3 regions of the Duganella rhizosphaerae genome follow, and region 3 is predicted to be linked to each of the others. Evidence: predicted binding sites of a transcription regulator. Region 3 holds the regulator's gene; each other region holds the start of a gene.
The links. Region 3 encodes FliA, which starts transcription of late flagellar genes. Its sites were predicted from a motif close to CTAAAGTTTNNNNNNNNNNNGCCGNTA; they were not measured.

Region 1: the regulator FliA is predicted to act here: its motif matches at 4,115-4,141, upstream of RUGAMON1_RS29560 (flagellar protein FliT).
Region 2: the regulator FliA is predicted to act here: its motif matches at 4,987-5,013, upstream of RUGAMON1_RS32095 (flagellin N-terminal helical domain-containing protein).

What each region holds. Positions count from the first base shown of each region.
Region 1 covers NZ_BPWK01000020.1:96,446-103,312, forward strand. The annotation lists gene RUGAMON1_RS29545 (class I SAM-dependent methyltransferase) at 87-707, opposite strand; gene RUGAMON1_RS29550 (M13 family metallopeptidase) at 929-2,965, opposite strand; gene RUGAMON1_RS29555 (HDOD domain-containing protein) at 3,198-4,025, shown strand; gene RUGAMON1_RS29560 (flagellar protein FliT) at 4,186-4,464, shown strand; gene RUGAMON1_RS29565 (aspartate aminotransferase type Ic) at 4,571-5,797, opposite strand; gene RUGAMON1_RS29570 (type IV pilus assembly protein FimV) at 5,888-6,867, opposite strand, start outside.
Region 2 covers NZ_BPWK01000031.1:4,535-11,401, reverse strand. The annotation lists gene greB (transcription elongation factor GreB) at 1-496, opposite strand, end outside; gene RUGAMON1_RS32115 (hypothetical protein) at 612-1,181, shown strand; gene RUGAMON1_RS32110 (sensor histidine kinase) at 1,219-2,403, shown strand; gene RUGAMON1_RS32105 (response regulator) at 2,437-3,084, shown strand; gene RUGAMON1_RS32100 (GGDEF domain-containing protein) at 3,235-4,812, shown strand; gene RUGAMON1_RS32095 (flagellin N-terminal helical domain-containing protein) at 5,111-6,721, shown strand; gene RUGAMON1_RS32090 (flagellar protein FlaG) at 6,815-6,867, shown strand, end outside.
Region 3 covers NZ_BPWK01000012.1:26,634-33,500, reverse strand. The annotation lists gene flhA (flagellar biosynthesis protein FlhA) at 1-9, shown strand, start outside; gene RUGAMON1_RS22765 (RpnC/YadD family protein) at 59-1,078, shown strand; gene flhF (flagellar biosynthesis GTPase FlhF) at 1,229-2,695, shown strand; gene RUGAMON1_RS22755 (MinD/ParA family ATP-binding protein) at 2,688-3,485, shown strand; gene RUGAMON1_RS22750 (RNA polymerase sigma factor FliA) at 3,528-4,259, shown strand; gene RUGAMON1_RS22745 (flagellar motor protein) at 4,241-4,987, shown strand; gene motD (flagellar motor protein MotD) at 4,989-5,762, shown strand; gene RUGAMON1_RS22735 (flagellar protein FlgN) at 5,840-6,316, opposite strand; gene flgM (flagellar biosynthesis anti-sigma factor FlgM) at 6,324-6,638, opposite strand; gene flgA (flagellar basal body P-ring formation chaperone FlgA) at 6,747-6,867, opposite strand, start outside.

The DNA of each region.
Region 1 (6,867 bases), on a different contig from region 3:
ACACGCAGCGCTGTGCTGTGTGCATGAGGTCCACTATAGGCAGGCGGCGGATGGCGCTCTGTGCGATTGCGCACCCACGGCGGCAATCAGATCTTGCGCCAGACGCTGGCCAGCCAGGGCTGCTGGTCGCGCGGCAAGCCTTCGGGACGATAGTAATGTTGGACTGCGATAAATCCTGCTGCCAGCAGGTAACGCTCCCAGGTTTCGTAGTCGTAGTAGCTGCCGTAGCGCGGGCCGTTCCAGCCTTCGCGGTTGTCGCCGCGCGGATTGGAGCTGAACAACACGCCGCCGGTTTTCAGTGCGGCATGCAGGTCGCGCAGCACCTGCGGCAGCGCGGCGCTGGGCACGTGGAACAAGGAGGCGTTGGCGTAGACGCCGTCGAAAAAACCAGCGGGCAGATCAAGTTTGACGAAGTCCTGCCGCCACGCGTCGCAGCCGCTGTAGGCGCGCGCCATCTCGACGAATCGCGCCGAGCCATCGACGCCGATCGCTTCGTGGCCCATGCTCTTGAAAGTCTTCAGGTCGCGGCCGGGGCCGCAGCCCAGGTCCAGCAGGCGGTATGGCGCGGTGCCGTGTATCGCGCCTAGCAAGGCGGCGATGTTTTGGCTGACGTCGTGGTCGATGGTGCCGGCGAAAAACTGCTCGGCATTGCGCTCATAATGCTGCAGCGTGGTTTGAGTGATCTGCTCGATAGGGTCGGGTTCCATGCCGCCAGTATATACGGCGGGTGCCGAATTCACTCCTTCGACAGACGATCCTATTTCGGCTCTCTGAAACCCTCTATTTTTCTAGAATCCGTACTTTGTGCGGCGCACAAGCCAACCCTAGAGAGGACCGAACAAAAATAGAGAGTTTCAGAGGGCCGGAATAGTAAGGTCCGGCGAAGGATGTGCGACAGGGCGCCCACCGCACATCCTTCCTGCTCAGCTTACCAGACGCGCACCCGGTCCTTCGGCGCAAGGTACAAGGTCTGTCCCGGCTGCACGTTGAAGGCCTGGTACCACGCGTCCATATTGCGGACGGTGGCGGTGCGCCATTTGTCGGGCGCATGGCCGTCGGTCAGGATCGCGCGGCGCAGCGCGGCTTCGCGCTGTTTCTCGCGCCAGCTCATCGCATAGCCGGTGAAGAATTGCTGGTCCGCTTCCGCCGTCACGCGCTTGTTGTCCAGCGTGGTGTGGTAAGCGTCATACGATGCCGCCAGCCCGGCCAGATCGGCCAGGTTCTCGCTCAAGGTCTGCTGGCCGTTGATGGCCAGATCCGGGAACGGCTTGTACGCCGAATACTGCGCCGCCAACGCCGCCGAGGCCTGCTTGAAATGCTTGCCGTCGGCCGCCGTCCACCAGTCGCGCAGGCGGCCTTGCGCATCGAACTGCGCGCCCTGGTCGTCGAAGCTGTGGCTGATCTCGTGGCCGATGGTGGCGCCGATGCCGCCGTAGTTCATCGCGTCGCTGGCGCCGGCATCGAAGAACGGCGGCTGCAGGATCGCGGCCGGGAAGTTGATCGCGTTCTGCATCGGCATGTTCACCGCGTTGACCAGCTGCGCCGGCATGCACCACTCGGCGCGGTCCACCGGCTGATGCAGCTTGGCCAATTGCTGCTGCGTATGCACGCGTTGCGCGCGCAGCAGGTTGCCCAGCGCATCGCCCGGCGCCACGTCCAGCTGCTCGTAGCTGGCCCACTTTTCGGGATAGCCTATGCCCACGTACAAGGTCTTCAGCTTGGCGTGCGCCTCCTTCCTGGTGGCCGGGGCCATCCACGCCAGCTGGTCGATGCGGGCATGGAAGGCGTCGATGATCTTGCCCACCATCTGCTGCAAGCGCTGCTTGGACTCCGGCGGGAAATACTTGGCGACATAGACTTTACCCAGCGCATCGGGCATGGCGGCGTTGACGGCGGCCAGGCTGCGCTTCCAGCGCACCGATTGCTGCGGCGTGCCGTTCAGCGTGCGGCCATAAAAGTCGAAGTGCTGGTCGGCCAGCGCCTTCGGCAGCGCGCTGCTGACCTGGTTGATGCGGTGGAAGGTGAGGAAATCCTTCCACGTTTCCAGCGGCGCCGACTGCACCAGCTTGGCCGCGCCGACTATGGCGGTCGGATGCCAGACGATGAATTTTTTCTGCTCGCCCAGGCCGGCGCTGGCGAAGAAGGCTTGCCAGTCCAGGCCCGGCGCCTTGCGCGCGAAATCGGCGGCGCTCCAGTTGTTGTTGGCCTTGAGCACGTCGGACGACACTTCGCGGCTGGCGTGCGCCAGCGCGATCTTGCGTTCCAGTTCGAACACGCGCGCGGCGCGGGCGTCGGCGTCGGCGATGCCGGCCAGCTTGAAGGTGGCGGCGATGTGCGCCTGGTATTGGCCGCGCAGCTTTTGCATGGCCGGCGTGGCGTCCAGATAGTAGGCGCGGTCCGGCATGCCCAAGCCGCCCTGCAACAGGTAAGGCGTGTAGTGCGCCGAGTCCTTCAGGCCTTGCGCGATCCACAGGCCGAACAGGTTTTCGGTGAAGAAGTTGGTGGCGTTGAGCGGATCGACATCGGCTTGCAGCGAGCCGCCCAGCGCCTGGGCCAGCGCGCGCTTGTCGCCGATGGCGGCGATCTGTTGCAGCAGCGGTTGCAGCGGCGCCAGGCCCTTGGCTTCGATCCCAGCCTCGTCCATGAAGGCGGCGTAGTAGTCGGCGATTTTTTTCGCCTCGGCGTCGGCCGGCTGCGCCGCCATCGCCTCGATCAACTTGACGATGCGCTGGTTGGTGTCCTCGATCAGCGCGTTGCCCACGCCCCAGCCGCTGCGGTCGGCCGGAATCTCGACGCTGTTGAGCCAGTCGGCGTTGATGTAGTCAAAGAAATCGTCGCCCGGCAGCACCGCGCTGTTGGCGGCGGCGGTCGATGGGGCGGCGGAGGTCGGCTCGGCGCGCAGCGGCGCGGCCAGCATCAGGGCGGCGCATATGGCCAGGCTTAACTTGCTTGCGGATGGGTGCATGGGAGTCCCTTGGTCGTGGATCTGGTTGAGTGTCAGGCGTGGTACGCCAGCGTGCACTGTATCGCCGCGGCGCGCCCGGCGATGCTGCTTTGCGACGAACGGCGGATTTGACGGAATAGATGGTAGCAACTCGGCAGAAAAGAGACGCCAGCCCCGCAAAATTGTTTCATTCAACGGGCGAATCGCTATATAGTTAGCCTATAGCAACGCGCTAACAACCCAGGAGATAAATATGAAACTTGATGCCCTGTTCCAGAATCCAACTGCGTTGCCCACCGCGCCCAAGGTCGTGGAAGAGCTGATCAGCAGTTTCGACAAGGCCAGCGTTTCGACCGAAGAGATCGCGAAGAAACTGTCGACGGATCCGGTGCTGAGCGCCAAGCTGCTGCGCCTGGCCAACTCGGCCTACTACCACGTCTCGCGCAGCATCGGCACGGTGGAAGACGCGGTGCTGATGCTCGGCTTCGTGACCGTGCGCACGCTGGTCATCAGCTCCGGCCTGGTCAGCGGCTTCAAGACCGTGCCCGGTCTCGACCTCAAGCAATTCTGGCGCTACAGCCTGCACACCGCGGTGTCGGCCAAGTGGATCGCCAAGAAAACCAAGGAAAACACCGACCTCGCCTTCACCATCGGCATGATGCACGCCATCGGCCAACTGGTGATCCACTCGGCGATGGCCGAGCAGGCGATGGCGCTCGACAAGGTGGCCGGCCCGCTGGACTCGCGCCGCCTGGACGCCGAGCAAGCCTCGTTCGGCTACACCTTCGCCGACGTCGGCGCCGAGCTGGCCAAGCGCTGGAAGTTCCCGCTGACGTTCTCGGAAACCATCCTGGCCTTCCCCGAGCCGCACCACAACGGCGAGCTGAACCGTCTGGCCGCCGTGGTCTCGCTGGCCGCCTGGCGCGCCCGCGTCGAGCAGGCCGGCCTGAGCGAAGACGAAATCGCCGCCTGCTACCCGTCCGACCTGGCCGAGGAACTGGGCCTGGACGACAACGCGCTGATCGACGAGATGCCGTCGCCGGACGAACTGAGCGCCGGCCTGGAAGAGCTGGTCAAATAAGCCAGCTTGCTGTTATCGCCACGGAAAGCCGCCGGTTTTGCCCCGAGCGGCTTTTTTTCGATCTTTTTCAAATATTTTTTCAAAACACCCTAAAGTTCCCATTTAAGGCGACGTTAATCAGGACATGCGGTAATCCGTTTTAACTAGCCAGGGTGAGAACATGACCTCCACCGAAGTCCTCTCGATGTACGAAAATATTGCCGGTTTGACCAATCAAATGGCCGCCGCCGCACGTCTGGGTGATTTCGACGGCCTGAACCGCCTGGAAGCGCAATGCGCCAGCGAAGCCCGCGCCACCGCCACCGGCGTACCGGCCCTGAGCGGCGCCCCGCGCCTGCGCAAGATCGACCTGCTGAAACAAATCCTGGCCAACGACCGCGCCATCCGCGACGTCACCGAGCCTTGGTTGAACAATGTACCGGGCGTGACGCATCAGTAAAATGCTGAGCTCCAATTAAAAAAGCGCCGTCAAGGCGCTTTTTTCATGGTGGGGTCAGTTCCGGCATCGTGCCATGTGGCGCAATGCCGGAACTGACCCCAAGTACTTAGCCCGCCAACGCTACCTTCAGCGACAACGCGATGCCCTGCGCCGCCTTGGTGATCTCGTCCAGCGACGGGAAACTCGGCGCGATACGGATATGGCTGTCCTTCGGATCGTTACCGTAAGGGAAAGCCGCACCAGCCGGCGTCAACGTGATGCCCGCCTCCTTGGCCAGCGCCACGGTGCGCTTGGCCGAACCGTCCGGCGTCACCAGATCGATGAAGTAGCCACCCTGCGGACGGGTCCACGACACGCCCGGCACGTCGGCCAGATAGTGCTCGAACTGCGCCAGCACCGCATCGAACTTCGGCTTCAGCAACAAACGATGCTGTTCCATCAACGCTTCCACCGTCGCCACATCCTTCAGCAGGCGCACATGGCGCAGCTGGTTGATCTTGTCCGGGCCGATGCTGCGGATACCCGCATGCTTGGTCCACCAGGCGATATTGGCGGGCGAAGCGGCCAGCGCGGCGATGCCAGAACCGGCCCAGGTCACCTTCGACGACGACGCGAACACGATCGCGCGGTCCGGGTTGCCGGCCTTGGCGCAGGCGTCCAGGATGTTGGCCACTTCCAGCTTTTGCTCGCCCAGATGATGGAAACGATAAGCGTCGTCCCACATCAGGCGGAAGTCCGGCGCCGCCGTCTTCATCGCCGCCAGGCGGGCCACCACGGCGTCCGAATACACCACGCCACCCGGATTGCTGTACTTCGGCACGCACCACATGCCCTTGATGCTGGCATCCTCGGCCACCAGTTTTTCCACCAGATCCATGTCAGGACCGGCTTCGGTCATCGGAATGTTGATCATCTTGATGCCGCGCGCTTCGCAGATGGCGAAGTGGCGGTCGTAGCCCGGCACCGGGCACAGGAAGGTTACCGGCTCGCGCACCCACGGCGCATTGCCGGGCGTGCCGTTGAGCAGGCTGTAGATGATCACGTCATGCATCAGCGACAGGCTGGCGCTGCTGTCGACCACCACTTGCGCGGCCGGCACGTCCAGCAGCTTGCCGAACAGTTCGCGCGCTTCCGGCAGGCCGATGGTGCCGCCGTAGTTGCGGCCATCGGTGCCGTCGGCGGCCTTGTAGCCGTCCAGCGACGCCATCAGGCCATTCGACAGATCCAGTTGCTCGGGCGCGGGCTTGCCACGGGACATGTCCAGTTTCAGGCCGAGTTGTTTGAAAGCCTGGTATTGCTCGTGATGCTGAGAAGGGAGATCTACTGCGGTCATAGCGCTCTTTCAGTATGGGGAAGACGGAGGGGGTCGAATACTATACCCCAGATTGTCTGGCCTCGATAAGAGCGTACAGTTATATACTTATTACTGCTGCATCATTGATTCCGGCGTGACTTCGTGCAGCGGCGGCGCCTCCATCGGCTGGTCGCCCTCGCCGGCCGGCTTTTTCTTGCGGAATCCCTGCCAGATTTTCAGCGGCCCGCTGCCGCGTTTCTTGCGCAGGTAGAAGTAGCCGCCGGCCCCCAGCAACAAGGCCAGCACACCGGCGCCGGCGGCGATCAGCGGCAGATTGCTGGCGGCCGGTTCCGGCGGTTTTTCCTTTTTGTACTTCAACTTGGGCAACACGCGCACCTTCTTGACCGGCGCCGAAGCCGTTTCAGAAGCCGCTGCGGAGACCGACGCCGCCCCGCCGGAAGCCGCCGCGCTTGCGGCCGCCGCGTGCGCCGCCGATGCTGACGCCGATGCCGGCGCCGCGTGCGCTGAAGCAACCGCAGCATGCCCCGCAGCCGTCCCGCCCTTTGCCGCCAGCGCCCCTTGCAGCAGCTTCACCTTGCCCTCCAGCTCGACGAGCTTGCTGGACAACTCCACACTGTGCGTATCCAGCGCCGCGCATTCCTTAGCACTCATGCCCGACGGGGCGCAGGCGGCCGGAGCCGCCGGCCGCTTCACGCCCTTAGGCAGCGGCAACGGCGCCAAGGGCAACAAAGCCTGCGCCACGCCCAGCGGCACGCCGCCGTCGGCCTGCGCCGCTTCGCTGCTGGCCGACGGTTTGGCCGGCGCCGGATGTGGCGCCAGGCGAGCCGTCGAGCCCATCGCATCGGCTATGCGCTCAGGCAAATTCCGCACCGCCGCCGACGGCCGCCGCGACGGCGCCGTCCGCACACCAGCCGGTTCGCCCACCTCGGACTCATGCGCCGACGGCATCGGCGCCGGCCGCGTCCGGTCCCGCACCGCCGCCACGGCCGGCGCCTCCGCTACCGCGACCGGTACCGGCGCCGGCGCCGCCTCCCTGACCGCCCGCTCCGCCCTGGCCAACGCGGCCGCCTGCGCCGCCGTCATGGCCG
Region 2 (6,867 bases), on a different contig from region 3:
AGGTGATGACGTCGCCCTCGCGCGCCTTGGTCAGCGCGCGCGCCACCGGCGCCACCCAGCTGATCTTGCCGTTCAGCGGATCGAGCTCGTCGATGCCGACGATGGTGATGGTGCGCGTTTCATCCAGCTGGTTGCAATAGGTGACGGTGGCGCCGAAGAACACTTGGTCGCTGCCGTGGTGCACGCTGGGGTCGACGATGGCGGCCGAGTCCATGCGCTTGGTCAGGAAGCGGATGCGGCGGTCGATCTCGCGCAGCCGCCGCTTGCCGTAGATATAGTCGCCGTTTTCCGAGCGGTCGCCGTTGGACGCGGCCCAATGCACGATGCGCACCACCTCCGGGCGGTCGACGTCGATCAGCTGCAGCAGCTCGTCCTTGATGCGCTGATAACCTTCCGGCCGGATATAGTTTTTCGACCCGGCCGGGATCGCCAAGGCGAGCGCCGCGGCTTCCTCGTCGTCGTCCTGGTCCGACTCTTTGACAAATGCTTTGTTCATGCGGGCTATTGTAACGGCTTCGTGCGTCGCCGGGGCTGTTGTGCACGTTCGGTGTTTTTCCCCGCGCCACCGATGCTTTCACGTATGATGATAACGATAGAACAACGCTTCAACGATGAAACTCTTCCACCGCTTCTGCCGCTCGCTGTTTGCCCCGCTGGTCTACCTGGCGGCCCTGCTGTTGCTGCTGGAGGACTGGCTGTGGGAGGTCGGTATGCGGGTGCTGCGGCGCCTGTCGTCGTGGCCGCCGCTGCACCGGCTGGAGGCCTGGATCTGCACGCTGGGTCCGCACGCGGCGCTGGCGCTGTTCGTGCTCCCGGCCGCGCTGCTGTTCCCGGTCAAGCTGCTGGCGCTGTGGGCGATGGCGCACGGCCATGCGCTGCTCGGCCTGCTCGTCATCGTGCTCGCCAAGCTGGCCGGCGCGGCGGCGGTGGCGCGCATCTTCCTGCTGACGCGGCCGGTGCTGATGACCATCGTCTGGTTCGCCCGGCTGCTGCACTGGTTCCTGGCGCTGAAGCAACGCTGGATAGCACGGCTGCGCGCCACCCCGGCTTGGCGCCAGGTGAGCGCGCTGGCCAAACGCCTGCGCCACTGGCGCCGGCACGCCGTGCCGTCGCCGCGCAGCTGGATCGCGCGCTTCCGCCGCCTGCTGCGGCGCTTCCGCGCGCGCTGGCGCGCCCGCTGATTCACCAACTATCCACCATACTATTTAGATCGTTATCATGAGCGCAGCTTCCCTCCCCCGCCCCGACAGCGCGGCCCTGGCCGACGAACTGGAACAGGTGCGCGCGCGCTTCGACGCCATCGTCTCCAACACCCCCGGCCTGGTCTACCAGTTCGTGCTGCACGCCGACGGCCGCGTCTCCTTCCCCTACCTGAGCGACGGCTGCCAGGCGCTGCTGGGCCTGACGGCGGCCGAGCTGCGCGAGCAGCCCGAACGCTTCCTCGAACTGATCCTGTCGGACGACCGCAAGTCCTACCTGGACGCGATGCAGGCGTCGGCCGCGGCGCTGTGGAGCTGGAACTGGGAAGGCCGCATCTGGATCGATGCCTGGAAGGACGTCAAGTGGATCAACCTGCGCTGCACGCCGCACGCGCTGGCCGACGGTGCGGTGCGCTGGGACGGCATCATGACCAATATCAGCGAGAGCAAGCAGGAGCAGCTGGAAGTGCGCCACTCGCGCGCCCGCCTGGCCGAGCTGAGCGCCCACGCCGAGCGCGTCAAGGAGCAGGAGCGCGGCCGCATCGCGCGCGAGATCCACGACGAGCTGGGCGGCAACCTGACGGCGATCAAGATGGCCGTCGCCATGCTGGCCGCCCGCCTGGACGAGGTCGGCGACTATCCGGCGCTGCGCGAACGGACCGACTACGTCGACGCCCTGGTCGACCGCACCATCGACGCCGTGCACCGCATTTCGCTGGACCTGCGCCCGGCGCTGCTGGACCTGGGCCTGGCGGCGGCGCTGGAATGGCAGGTCAAGGAATTCGAAAAGCAGACCGGCATCGCCTGCAGCTTCAACGCCAACCAGCGCGAAATCGGGCTCGACAACGACCAGGCCACCGCCCTGTTCCGCATCGCCCAGGAGGCGCTGACCAATATCGCCAAGCACGCCGGCGCCACCCGCGTCAGCGTCAAGCTGGCGCGGCTGCGGCACCACATCAGCCTGAAAATCGGCGACAACGGCCGCGGCATCCGCCAGGCCGACCGCGCCAAGCCGGCCTCGTTCGGCCTGCGCGGCATGGCCGAGCGCGCGCGCGCGCTGGGCGGCACGTTGGCGCTGAGCCACGCGGCCGGCGGCGGCACCGTGGTGGCGATCAAAATTAAGCACGAAAGCGCGCGCGCGGCCCTCATCGCGGCCGCCGCCGGCGCTACAATAGCGGGTGAAAACATTTCTGCTGTGAAATAGCAAATAGAGTAAAAAAAGGAAGCAGAGACCCGCATGTCAGAAAAAGCCATCATCAAGGTCTTCATCGCCGACGACCACGCCATCGTGCGGGAAGGCTTGAAACAAATCCTGGCCGAGACGCGCGACATCGTCGTGGCCGGCGAGGCCGAGAACGGCCTGGACGCCATCAAGCTGTTCCGCAAGTCGGACTGCCAGGTGATGCTGCTCGACATCTCCATGCCCGACCGCAGCGGCATCGAGGTGCTCAAGCAGATCAAGAAGGAAAAGCCGGAGCTGGCGGTGCTGATGCTGTCCATGCACCGCGAGGACCAGTACGCGATCCGCTCGCTCAAGGCCGGCGCGGCCGGCTACCTGACCAAGCAGAGCGCGCCGCGCGAGCTGGTGACGGCGATCCGCCAGGTGGCCGGCGGCCTCAAGTACATCAGCCCGGCGCTGGCGCAGGAACTGGCCAACCACGTCGGCGAGGACCACGAGGCGCCGCCGCACGACACCCTGTCCGACCGCGAATACCAGACCCTGACCATGATCGCCTCCGGCAAGACGGTGGGCATGATCGCCAAGGAACTGTCGCTGTCGGTCAAGACGGTCAGCGAGTACCGGGCCCGGCTGCTGGTCAAGATGAAGCTGAAAAACAGCGCGGAACTGACCCATTACGCCATCAAAAACCAGCTGATAGAATAGCTTCTTGATAGGCGCCAGCCGCGCGCTTGCCGCTTTGCCTACGCTTGATGCCTTAATGAAAGATGCCTTCCGCCCTTTTATTCAAGCTATGCCGATCGGGACTCGGTCTTATTATGGTTTAATGAACAAACCTTTAAGAGGCAGCATCTGATGTCCAGCAAACCACCCACTCCCGAGCAGAATCCGGCCGAGATCGCGCGCGAGGCGTTCAAGCGCCTGGCGGTGCGCCGCATCGCGCCGACGCCGGAAGCTTACCGCGACATCTACAACGAAATCGCCGGCGTCGCCGCCGCGCCGGCCGCCCCCGTGGTCGCGGTCGACCCCGGCCCGGAATCGGTGCTCAGCCAGTTCGCCACCCGCCTGACCGAAAACTCCGGCGACCTGGCCGACTTCGGCCGGCGCTTCAACCGCGCCGTCAAGTCGCGCGACTGGGAAGGCTATGCCAAGGCGCTGTCGCAGCTGGTGGAAAAACACTTCGTCGGCAAGAAGGGCGGCATCGAGGTGGCCGGCCTGCTGCCCGAGGACGAGCAAAGCCGCACGCTGCGCGACCTGCTCAGCCGCACCCTGACCTTCGCCGTCGCGTCCTTGTTGTCGGGCGCGCCGATGCTGGTGGCCGAGGCCGAATCGCTGGGCGCGGCCACCAAGCTGGCCCACAGCGAGGAGGCGCTGGCCGAGATCGCCGTGCGCCTGAAGCAGCTGTGCTACCAGATCGAGCTGCGCGGCGGCGACAGCGGCGAACAGCAGGAATTGCTGCTGCGCCTGTTCAAGCTGCTGCTGGAAAACGTCAGCGAGCTGCTCGACGACGACAGCTGGCTGCGCGGCCAGATCGAATCGGTGCAAAACCTGATCACCGGCCCGATCGACGTGCGCGCGCTGGAGGAAGCCACCCGCAGCCTGAAGGAAGTGATCTACAAGCAGGGCCAGCTCAAGCACAGCCTGTCGGACGTCAAGCTCACCGTCAAGAACATGATGATGACCTTTATCGACCGCCTCGGCCAAGTGGCGGCTTCGACCGGCGACTTCCACGAAAAGATCGGCGGCTATTCGGAAAAGATCAGCAAGGCCGACAATATCGCCGAGCTCAACACCATCCTCGACGACGTCCTCAAGGAAACCCGGCTGGTGCAGAGCGAGGCGCTCAAGGCGCGCGACAAGATGGTGCTGGCGCGCCAGGAAGTGCAGGACGCCGAGAACCGCATCCACGCGCTGGAAGCGAAGTTGCAGCATTTGAGCGAACTGGTGCGCGAAGACCAGCTGACCGGCAGCCTCAACCGCCGCGGCCTGGACGACGTGTTCGAGCGCGAGACCGCGCGCGCCGACCGCCGCGGCACGCCGCTGTGCATCGCCATCCTCGATCTCGACGATTTTAAAAAGCTCAACGACACCTACGGCCACATCGCCGGCGACGCCGCGCTCAAGCACCTGGTCAAGATCGTCAAGGACACCTTGCGCTCGATGGACGTGATCGCCCGCTTCGGCGGCGAGGAATTCCTGATCCTGATGCCGGAAACCTCGGTCGAGGCGGCGTCGAGCACCATGACCCGGCTGCAGCGCGAGCTGACCAAGCACTTCTTCCTGCACGATAACGAGAAAGTGCTGATCACCTTCTCGGCCGGGGTGGCGCTGCGCCGTCCCAACGAGGAGCAGACCGAACTGGTCAAGCGGGCCGACAAGGCCATGTACACCGCCAAGCAGACCGGCAAGAACCGGGTGGTGGTGGCCGACTGAGCCGCTTTGTTGTCAGTTTGATCCCAGCCCGGCGCCCGCCGGGCTTTTTTTTGCCCAAAAACAAGGGTGAAAAATAATTATTTTTGCCCTAAAGATTCCGCCGTTGCTGTCGTTTAAACGGGCATAGGTGTTGAACTTTAGGCCCGCCAGAGAAAATTTCCCCTCTTTCCGCCCCTTAATTTTCCCACTGGGCAACCGTTACCAGTAACAACAGCGGTTTGAATGTCTCGGAACGTGGAGACAGACCAATGGGAACTGAGCATATTGCCGAATCGAAGTATCAGTCTGGAGAAACATCATGGCACAAGTCATTAACACTAATATTGCATCGCTGAATTCGCAACGTAACCTGACCACGTCGCAAGCCTCGCTGTCGACATCCCTGCAACGCCTGTCTTCCGGTTTGCGCATCAACAGCGCAAAAGACGACGCCGCCGGCCTGGCGATTTCCGAGCGCTTCACCTCGCAAATTCGCGGCAATACCCAGGCAGCACGTAACGCCAACGACGGCATCTCGCTGGCTCAAACGGCTGAGGGTGGCTTGAGCACGGCAGGCGATCTGCTGCAACGTATCCGCGAACTGGCAGTCCAGTCCGCCAACGGCACCAACTCCGATTCCGACCGCAAGTCGATCCAGGGCGAGGTCTCGGCCCTGTCGAACGAGCTGGACCGCGTGGCCAACACCACCCAGTTCAACGGCCAGAACGTGCTCGACGGTTCGCTGACCTCGGCCCAGTTCCAGGTCGGCGCCAACTCCGGCCAGACCATCAACATCGGCGTCGGCTCGGCCAAGGCCACCGACCTGGGCAACAACACCTCCACCTCGACCTACGGCGGCGCCCGCGTGTCGGAAGCGATCACCGGCAACAAGAACAACATTACCGCGGACGAAACGCTGACCCTGAGCTCGGGCGCCGGCGTCACCACCAACGTTGCGGTCAAGACCAGCGACAGCGCCAAGACCATCGCCGCGGCCATCAACAGCCAGGCCGGCACCAGCGGCGTGAGGGCTTCGGCCGTCACCAGCGCCACGCTGTCGGGCTCCGACCCTGCCAACCCGACCACCGGCCTGAAAGACGGTTCCTACCAGTTCACGCTGCGCGGTTCCAACTCGGTGGCCAACGACAAGGAATCGAGCGCCGTCACCATCGCGGCCCAGGTCAAGGGCGGCGACGTGTCCTCGCTGGCGCAGGCCATCAACGCCCAGAGCGGCACGACCGGCATCAGCGCCACCATCAAGACCAATTCGGCCGGCACCGCCAAGGAAATCGCCCTGAGCGACGCCAACGGCGACGACATCCAGATCCAGAACACCAACACGGCTGCCGACGACGGCCTGGCCACCGCCTTCCTGCGCGGCGCCGACAAACCAGCGTCGGGCACCACCGCCGCCGTGGTCGCCACCGGCGTCACCTTCGGCGCCGGCGGCGCCGCCGATACCGTCGACAACTCGGGCGCCACGCCGGTCATCAACGCCGGCGCCGGTTCCAGCATCACCGTCGGCGGCCACCTGGACTTCTCGTCGGACAACGGCTTCTCGGTCAGCAGCACCGGCACCGCCATCGTCGCCGCCACCCAGGCCAGCTCGCTGCAATCGGTGTCCAAGCTCGACGTCAGCACCGTGGCCGGTTCCAACGCCGCCCTGAAGACCATCGATTCGGCGCTGAACCAGATCAACAGCAACCGCGCGTCGCTGGGTGCGATTCAGAACCGTTTCGCCTCGACCATCTCGAACCTGAATACCGCGACCGAGAATCTGTCGGCCTCGCGTAGCCGGATTCAAGATACCGACTTCGCGTCGGAAACGGCCAACCTGACCCGCGGCCAGATCCTGCAACAAGCTGGCACCGCCATCTTGGCCCAGGCTAACTCGCTGCCGAACGGCGTGTTGTCCCTGCTGCGTGGTTAAAATCCGGGGAAGGGTCGGCGGACGAGCGCCGCAACTCTGACTAGGTTCCCCGGTTGATTTATTCAGCCGGGGATTTTTCACAAAGGAAGCATCATGACTATCGATACCATCGGCTCGGCCGCCCAGGCCCGCCCAGCAGACCGTCC
Region 3 (6,867 bases):
CCGGCATAAGTTTGAGCGGATCGCGCATGCCTTCATGCGGGCGGCCTAGACTGCTCGCATGGATGACGACGATTTCGATACGCCGTGGAAGGAAGTGGTCGTGCACCATTTTCCCGAATTCATGGCGTTCTACTTTTCCCTTGCGCATGCGGCGATCGACTGGTCGCGGCCGCACACTTTTCTCGATCAGGAGTTCGGCGCGCTGGCGCGCGATGCGGAACTGGGCAAGCGCGTGCTCGACAAGCTGGTTAGCGTGTATTTGCATGACGGCAGCGAACAATGGGTGCTGGTGCATCTGGAGGTGCAGGGGTGGCGTGATGCGCGCTTTGCCGAGCGCATGTTTGTCTACAATTATCGTGTCTATGATCGCTATCAGCGACCCGTCGCCAGCCTGGCGTTGCTGACCGATGGCGGCAAGCGTTGGCGGCCTTCGTCGTTTGCTTATCGTCTGCTTGGTTGCAGGATGGGGATTGAATTTCCGGTCGCTAAACTGCTGGACTTTGCTGACCGCCTTGATGAATTGCAGCAGCACGAGAATCCCTTTGCGTTGGTGACATTGGCGCATTTGCAGGCGCGGCAGACCAAAGGTAACGCTCATCGGCGCCGCATCGCCAAATGGAAGCTCACCAAACTACTGTATCAGCGTGATTGGGACAGGCAGCGTATCATCAACTTGTACCGGGTGATCGACTGGATCATGCGCCTGCCGAAGGGGCTTGAGGTGCGTTTGCGATCCGGCATGTTGCAAATAGAAAGGAGGAAGGCCATGGTTTACTTGTCTTCTATTGAACGTATAGGAATGGAAATTGGCCGGAAAGAAGGCTTGAAAGAAGGTCGGCAAGAAGGCCTGCAAGAAGGCAGGCAGGAAGGCAGACGGGAAGGTAGGCAGGAAGGTAGGCAGGAAGGTAGGCAGGAAGGGTGGGCCGAGGTGCTCGCTGAGCTGCTGATTCAGCGCTTTGGCCCGCTCGATGCGCATGTGCTGTCGCGCATCGCGGAGGCGGACGTGCCGCAGCTGTCCGCCTGGGCCCGCAACTTCGTCAACGCCGCGACGCTGGACGAGGTTTTCCGCGACAACTAAGCCGCCTCGGCCGCAATGGTGAAATGCGGCCCATTTGCCCCCCTGTTCGTCGGATCGTTTCCAGAGTGCATCGTCAATAATGGCACTGTCAGAGTAAAGGCGTCTCATCCGGAAGACGCATTGCTTGACTTAGACTCCTGAGAGCCGGCCATGAACGTCAAAAAATTTACCGCACCGACTTCCCGCGAGGCGCTGCGCAAAGTCCGCGAATCGCTCGGCCCCGACGCCGTGATCCTGTCCAACCGCCAGGCCGACGGCGGCGTTGAAATCCTGGCCCTGGCCAACGACGATGCGGCCTCGCTGTCCATGCCGGCGCCGCATTCGCCGATGGCCGAACCGGCGCCGTCGCTCGACCTGGGCAGCGCCTTGCCGTCAGGCCGCGCCGAGCAGCGTCAAGAGCCGCGCCAGGAACAGCGCATGGAACCGCGCTTCGAGCGCAGCATCGACAACAACTACCCAACTCCGGCCCCGGCCGCCCTGCCAGCGCAACCGGTGCGCCGCGTGGTGGCGTCCGCCTCGTCGTTCGCCAGCGCCACCAAGGCCGCAGCCGCCGCGCCGGCACCGGCTCCGGTTCAGGCCCAGACTGCGCTGGACGTCGACCAGATCGCCGCCATGGTCAGCGCCGCCGTCGCCAGCGCCAAGCAGAACGCCGCCGCCGAAATGCAGAACATGATGGGCGAAATCCGCGCCATGCGCGGCATGATGGAAACCCAGCTGGCCGAAATCTCCTGGGGCACCACCCAGGCGCGCGAGCCGCAGAAAGCCGCCGTGCTGCGCGAGATGCTGGCGGCCGGTTTCTCGGCCAGCCTGGCGCGCTACCTGATCGAAAAACTGCCGGCCAACCGCGACGCCGCCGACAGCCTGCGCTGGATCAAGAACGTCCTGACCCGCAACCTGCAAACCATGGCCAACGAAGACGCGCTGATCGAACAGGGCGGCGTGTTCGCGCTGGTCGGCCCGACCGGCGTCGGCAAGACCACCAGCACCGCCAAGCTGGCCGCGCGCTGCGTGATGCGCCACGGCCCGGACAAGCTGGCCCTGATCACCACCGACGCCTATCGTATCGGCGCCCACGAGCAGCTGCGCATCTACGGCAAGATCCTCGGCGTGATGGTGCACTCGGTCAAGGACGAAGCCGACCTGCGCATCGCCCTCAAGGAATTGAAGAACAAGCACACGGTGCTGATCGACACGGTCGGCGTCAGCCAGCGCGACCAGATGGTGACCGAACAGGTCTCGATGCTGCAAGGCGCCGGCTCCGACGTCAAGCGCCTGCTGTGCCTGAACGCCACGGCCACCCAGGAAACCCTGAACGAAGTGGTGCGCGCCTATCAGGGCAGCGGCCTGGCCGGCTGCATCATGACCAAGCTGGACGAAGCGGCCGCGATCGGCAACGTGCTCGACGTGGTGATCCGCCAAAAACTCAACCTGTTCTACGTGTCGAACGGCCAGCGCGTGCCGGAAGACCTGCACCTGGCCGATCCGGCCTACCTGATCGACCGCGCTTTCAAATTGAAACGCGATGTCGCCGCCACCCAATACCTGGACGCCGAACTGCCCCTGCTGATGAGCAACGGCCAGCACGAGCAAGCAATGCGCGAGGTGCACCTTGGCTAATTTCGATTTCGACCAGGCGGAGGGACTGCGCCGCATGCTGGCGGGGCCGCAGCCCCGCATCGTCACCTTCCTGTCGGCCACGCCGCAGGACGACAAGGGCGCCATGCTGGTCAACCTGGGCGCCTCGCTGGCGCGCGCCGGCAACGACGTGCTGCTGGTGGACGCCTGCGCCAGCGCCCATGGCGTGGCCTCGCGCCTGGGCGTGGACGGCGGCGCCAGCCTGCTCGACGTGGCGCGCCAGGAATGCGCGCTCAACCAGGTGATCCACCAGGTGCCGCAAGGCTTCGCTGTGGCGTCGATGACACGCGGCGTGGCGCGCAGCGGCCCGGACGAGACGCGCCGCCTGGCCAAGGCCTTCGACGTGCTGGCCAAGCAGACCGGCATCGTCATCGTCGACGGCGAGTTCGACGGCGTGGCCTTCCCGGTGCCGGTCATGGCCAGCTCGGAAATCGTGGTGCAGGTATCGAATAGCGCTACCTCGATCAAGGCCGCGTACAGTATGATCAAGCGCCTGAACCAGGAGCTGGGTCGGCGGCCGTTTGGAATTCTGGTCACCGGGGCTTCCGAATCGGAAGCAAAGGTGGTATACGATAATATGGCACAGGCAGCCAGCCGATACCTGGCGGTCAATCTCGTTTCGATGGGATCGGTGCCGGCGGATGAATACCTGCAACGCGCGGCACGCTTGGGGCGTGCGGTGGTCGATGCGTTTCCGTTGGCCGGGGCTTCGGTCGCGTTTCGTCAACTGGCGGGGCGCTTCGCGCTGGCCGGCTCGCCATCTTTCCGTTAAGGGAGCATCACAATTTTAGCGCTTAACCAATAATAAACGGCTATGTACACGGTCAAAGGGAAAGTGGACAAGGACTCTTTACTGACGGAGCATATGCCGTTGGTCAAGCGCTTGGCCCATCACATGAAGGCGAAACTGCCGCCCAGCGTCGAAGTCGACGATCTGGTGCAAGCCGGGATGATCGGCCTGCTCGACGCCATCAGCCGTTACGAGGATACCCATGGCGCCCAGTTCGAAACCTACGCCGTGCTGCGCATCCGCGGCGCCATGCTGGACGAACTGCGCAACAGCGACTGGCTGCCGCGCTCGATGCGTCAGAACATGCGCAAGATCGAAACCGCGATGAGCACGCTGCAGCAGCGCCTCGGCCATCCGCCGACCGAATCGGAAGTGGCCAAGATGCTCAAGCTGTCGCTGGCCGACTATCAGGAAATGCTGTCCGACGGCGGCGGCCACCAGCTGGTGTACTACGAAGATTTTCACGACGACGACGGCAACGACAGCTTCCTCGACCGTTACTGCTCGGACGAGGAGAGCGACCCGCTGCGCTCGCTGCTGGACGGCGACTTCCGCCAGGCCGTGATCGACGCCATCGACGCCTTGCCGCCGCGCGAAAAAATCCTGATGGGGCTGTACTACGAAGAGGAGCTCAACTTGAAAGAAATCGGCGCCGTCATGGGCGTATCGGAATCGCGCGTATCGCAGCTGCATACGCAGGCCGTGGCGCGGCTGCGCGCCTCACTTCGGGAGCGGTCTTGGACTGGGCCAGCGTAGCCGGGGTGCTGCTGGCGCTGGCCGGCATCATCGTCGGCCAGACGCTCGAAGGCGGCAAGCTGGCGTCGCTGCTGCAGCCGGCCGCGTTCGCGATCGTCGTCATCGGCACCTTCGGCGCGGTGATGCTGCAGACCCGTTTCAAGACCTTCATGCGCGGCGTGCGCATGCTGCGCCTGGTGTTCGCGCCGCCGGCCGACACCCGCGCCGTGCTGGCGCGCGACATCAACGCCTGGAACCTGGCGGCGCGCCGCGACGGCCTGCTGTCGCTGGAGCGCTATATGCTCGCCTCCAAGGACCAGTTCAACACCAAGGGCCTGCGCCTGATCGTCGACGGCATCAACCCCGACAAGCTGCGCCAGATCCTCGACACCGAAATCACCGCCTACGAAACCGAAGAACGCCAGGCGGTGCGCATCTGGGAATCGGCGGCCGGCTATTCGCCCACCATCGGCATCCTGGGCGCGGTGCTGGGCCTGATCCACGTGATGGAAAACCTGTCCGATCCCAGCAAGCTCGGTTCCGGCATCGCCGTGGCCTTCGTCTCGACCATCTACGGCGTCGGCCTGGCCAACCTGTTCTTCTACCCGATCGCCAACAAGCTCAAGGCCATCGTCACGCAGGCGGTGCACCAGCAGGAAATCGCCGCCGCCGTGTTCTACGACATCGCCACCGGCGACCACACGCGCGTCATCGACGAGCGCATCGCCACGCTGATGCGGGAACACTGACATGCACAGCCGGCGCGCCCGCAGGAAGTTCGACGACGAACCGGAGAACCACGAGCGCTGGCTGATCTCCTACGCCGACTTCATCACGCTGCTGTTCGCCTTCTTCGTGGTGATGTATGCGATTTCGGTGGTCAACATCGGCCGCTACAAGGTGCTGTCGGTGGCGCTGGGAGACGCCTTCGGCGGCGCCGGCTCGGCCAAGCCGGTCAACACCGAAGTGCCCAACCTGCCTATCCCCAATCCCAATCTGCGGCGCCACGCCGAATTGCTGCGCAAGGAAAAAACCCAGATGACCAAGCTGGCGCAGGACTTGTTGTCCACGCTGGCGCCGCTGGTCAAGGAGGGCAAGGTGCGCGTCACGCAAAACAGCCGCGGCGTCAGCGTCGAGATCAATGCCTCGGTGCTGTTCGACCCGGGCGAGGCGCGCCTGACCAACGAGTCGACCGAAGCGCTGCGCGCCGTCGCCGGCCTGCTGAAAAGCGACGATCACAAGGTGCAGGTCGAAGGCCACACCGACAACCAGCCGATCCGCAACACGCTGTTCCCGTCCAACTGGGAATTGTCGGCGGTGCGCGCCAGCAGCGTGGTGCGGCTGTTCATCGACGCCGGCGTGGCGCCGGAGCGCCTGACGGCGGTGGGCTTCAGCTCGAACGTGCCGGTGGCGCCGAACGACAATCCGATCGGCCGCGCGCGCAATCGCCGCGTGGCGGTGACGATCTTGTCCGGTATCCCGGATACGGTAACGGAAGTGCCGACGCCTGCCCCGAATAATTAAGCAATATGCTTGCTGCGTCGCTTAGGGGTCAGACCCCGGACGGGGTCTGACCCCGCATGGCCGTGCGGGGTAAAGAGTCAGCCGGCCAGGAAGCCGCGGCTGCGGGGCAGGGAAGTGGACAGGCCGCCAGGGCCGTAGAAATTGTTTGCGCCCGCCGATTGCGGCCGCAGCGCTTGCAGCGCGCCTTGCGTGTGGTTCATCTGCTTGTTGATCAGCATGCCGTTGATGCGGTTCAGTTCCTTGGCTTCGCGCGCATGTTGCTGCAGCGCCTGCCAAAGGACGGAAGCTTCGGCGGCGTCGGCGCCGCTGGCGGCAACCCAGGCATCCATGCCGGCTTCCTCGGCCGGGTAGCCGGCCTTGCCCAGGGCGCGGTGGCGCTGGGCCGACAACAGGGTCATCTGCGTGACCAGTGCCGATTTCTTGCTGGTGACCGCCGTCAGGCCGTCGATTTCCGCCGCCACCAGATGTTGCTGCTCCTGCTTCAGGACGCCCAGCAGGGTCGTCATGATGTGTTCTTCTTCGCGCAGGCTGTTCAGCGGGGTAGCGGTTGACATGGTAGACCTATCGTTTGCGAGAGTGCAGCAGATCCTTGACTGTATCCAGCAAGCCATCCGCTACTTTTTCCGAGTTGACCTGGAACTGGCCGTCGGCAATTGCCAGCTTGATGCGCTCGACTTTTTTGGTGTCGAACACCGCGCTGGCGCCGCCGGCCGCACTGGCCGCCAATGCCTGGCCTTGCGGCGACAGGCGCACGTTGTCGGACGTTGCGGGCGTCGCCGGCGCTGCCGCCTTGTCTGCGCCGCGCGCAGTCGAGGTGGAAGCCGGAGTCGACGACGGCAAGCCGGTCGTGCTCTTCAATGTATCGTTAATTTTCACAGCATCATCCTTCTCTGGTAGGAGTACGAAACTCCGGGATCTGAGTATGTAACGGCGGCTGCAGCCAAAACTTTAGCTTTGCCGTGCCTCAAGACCCGTGGCGTTCGATCAAAACGCCACCTCCACCAGCCCGCCTGCCTTGGCGATTCCCGTGATTTGTTGCCCACCGGAAGTTTTTACCTGCACGACCTGGCCGTCGCCCGCCGTGCTCATGGCGCGCGCCTCGGCC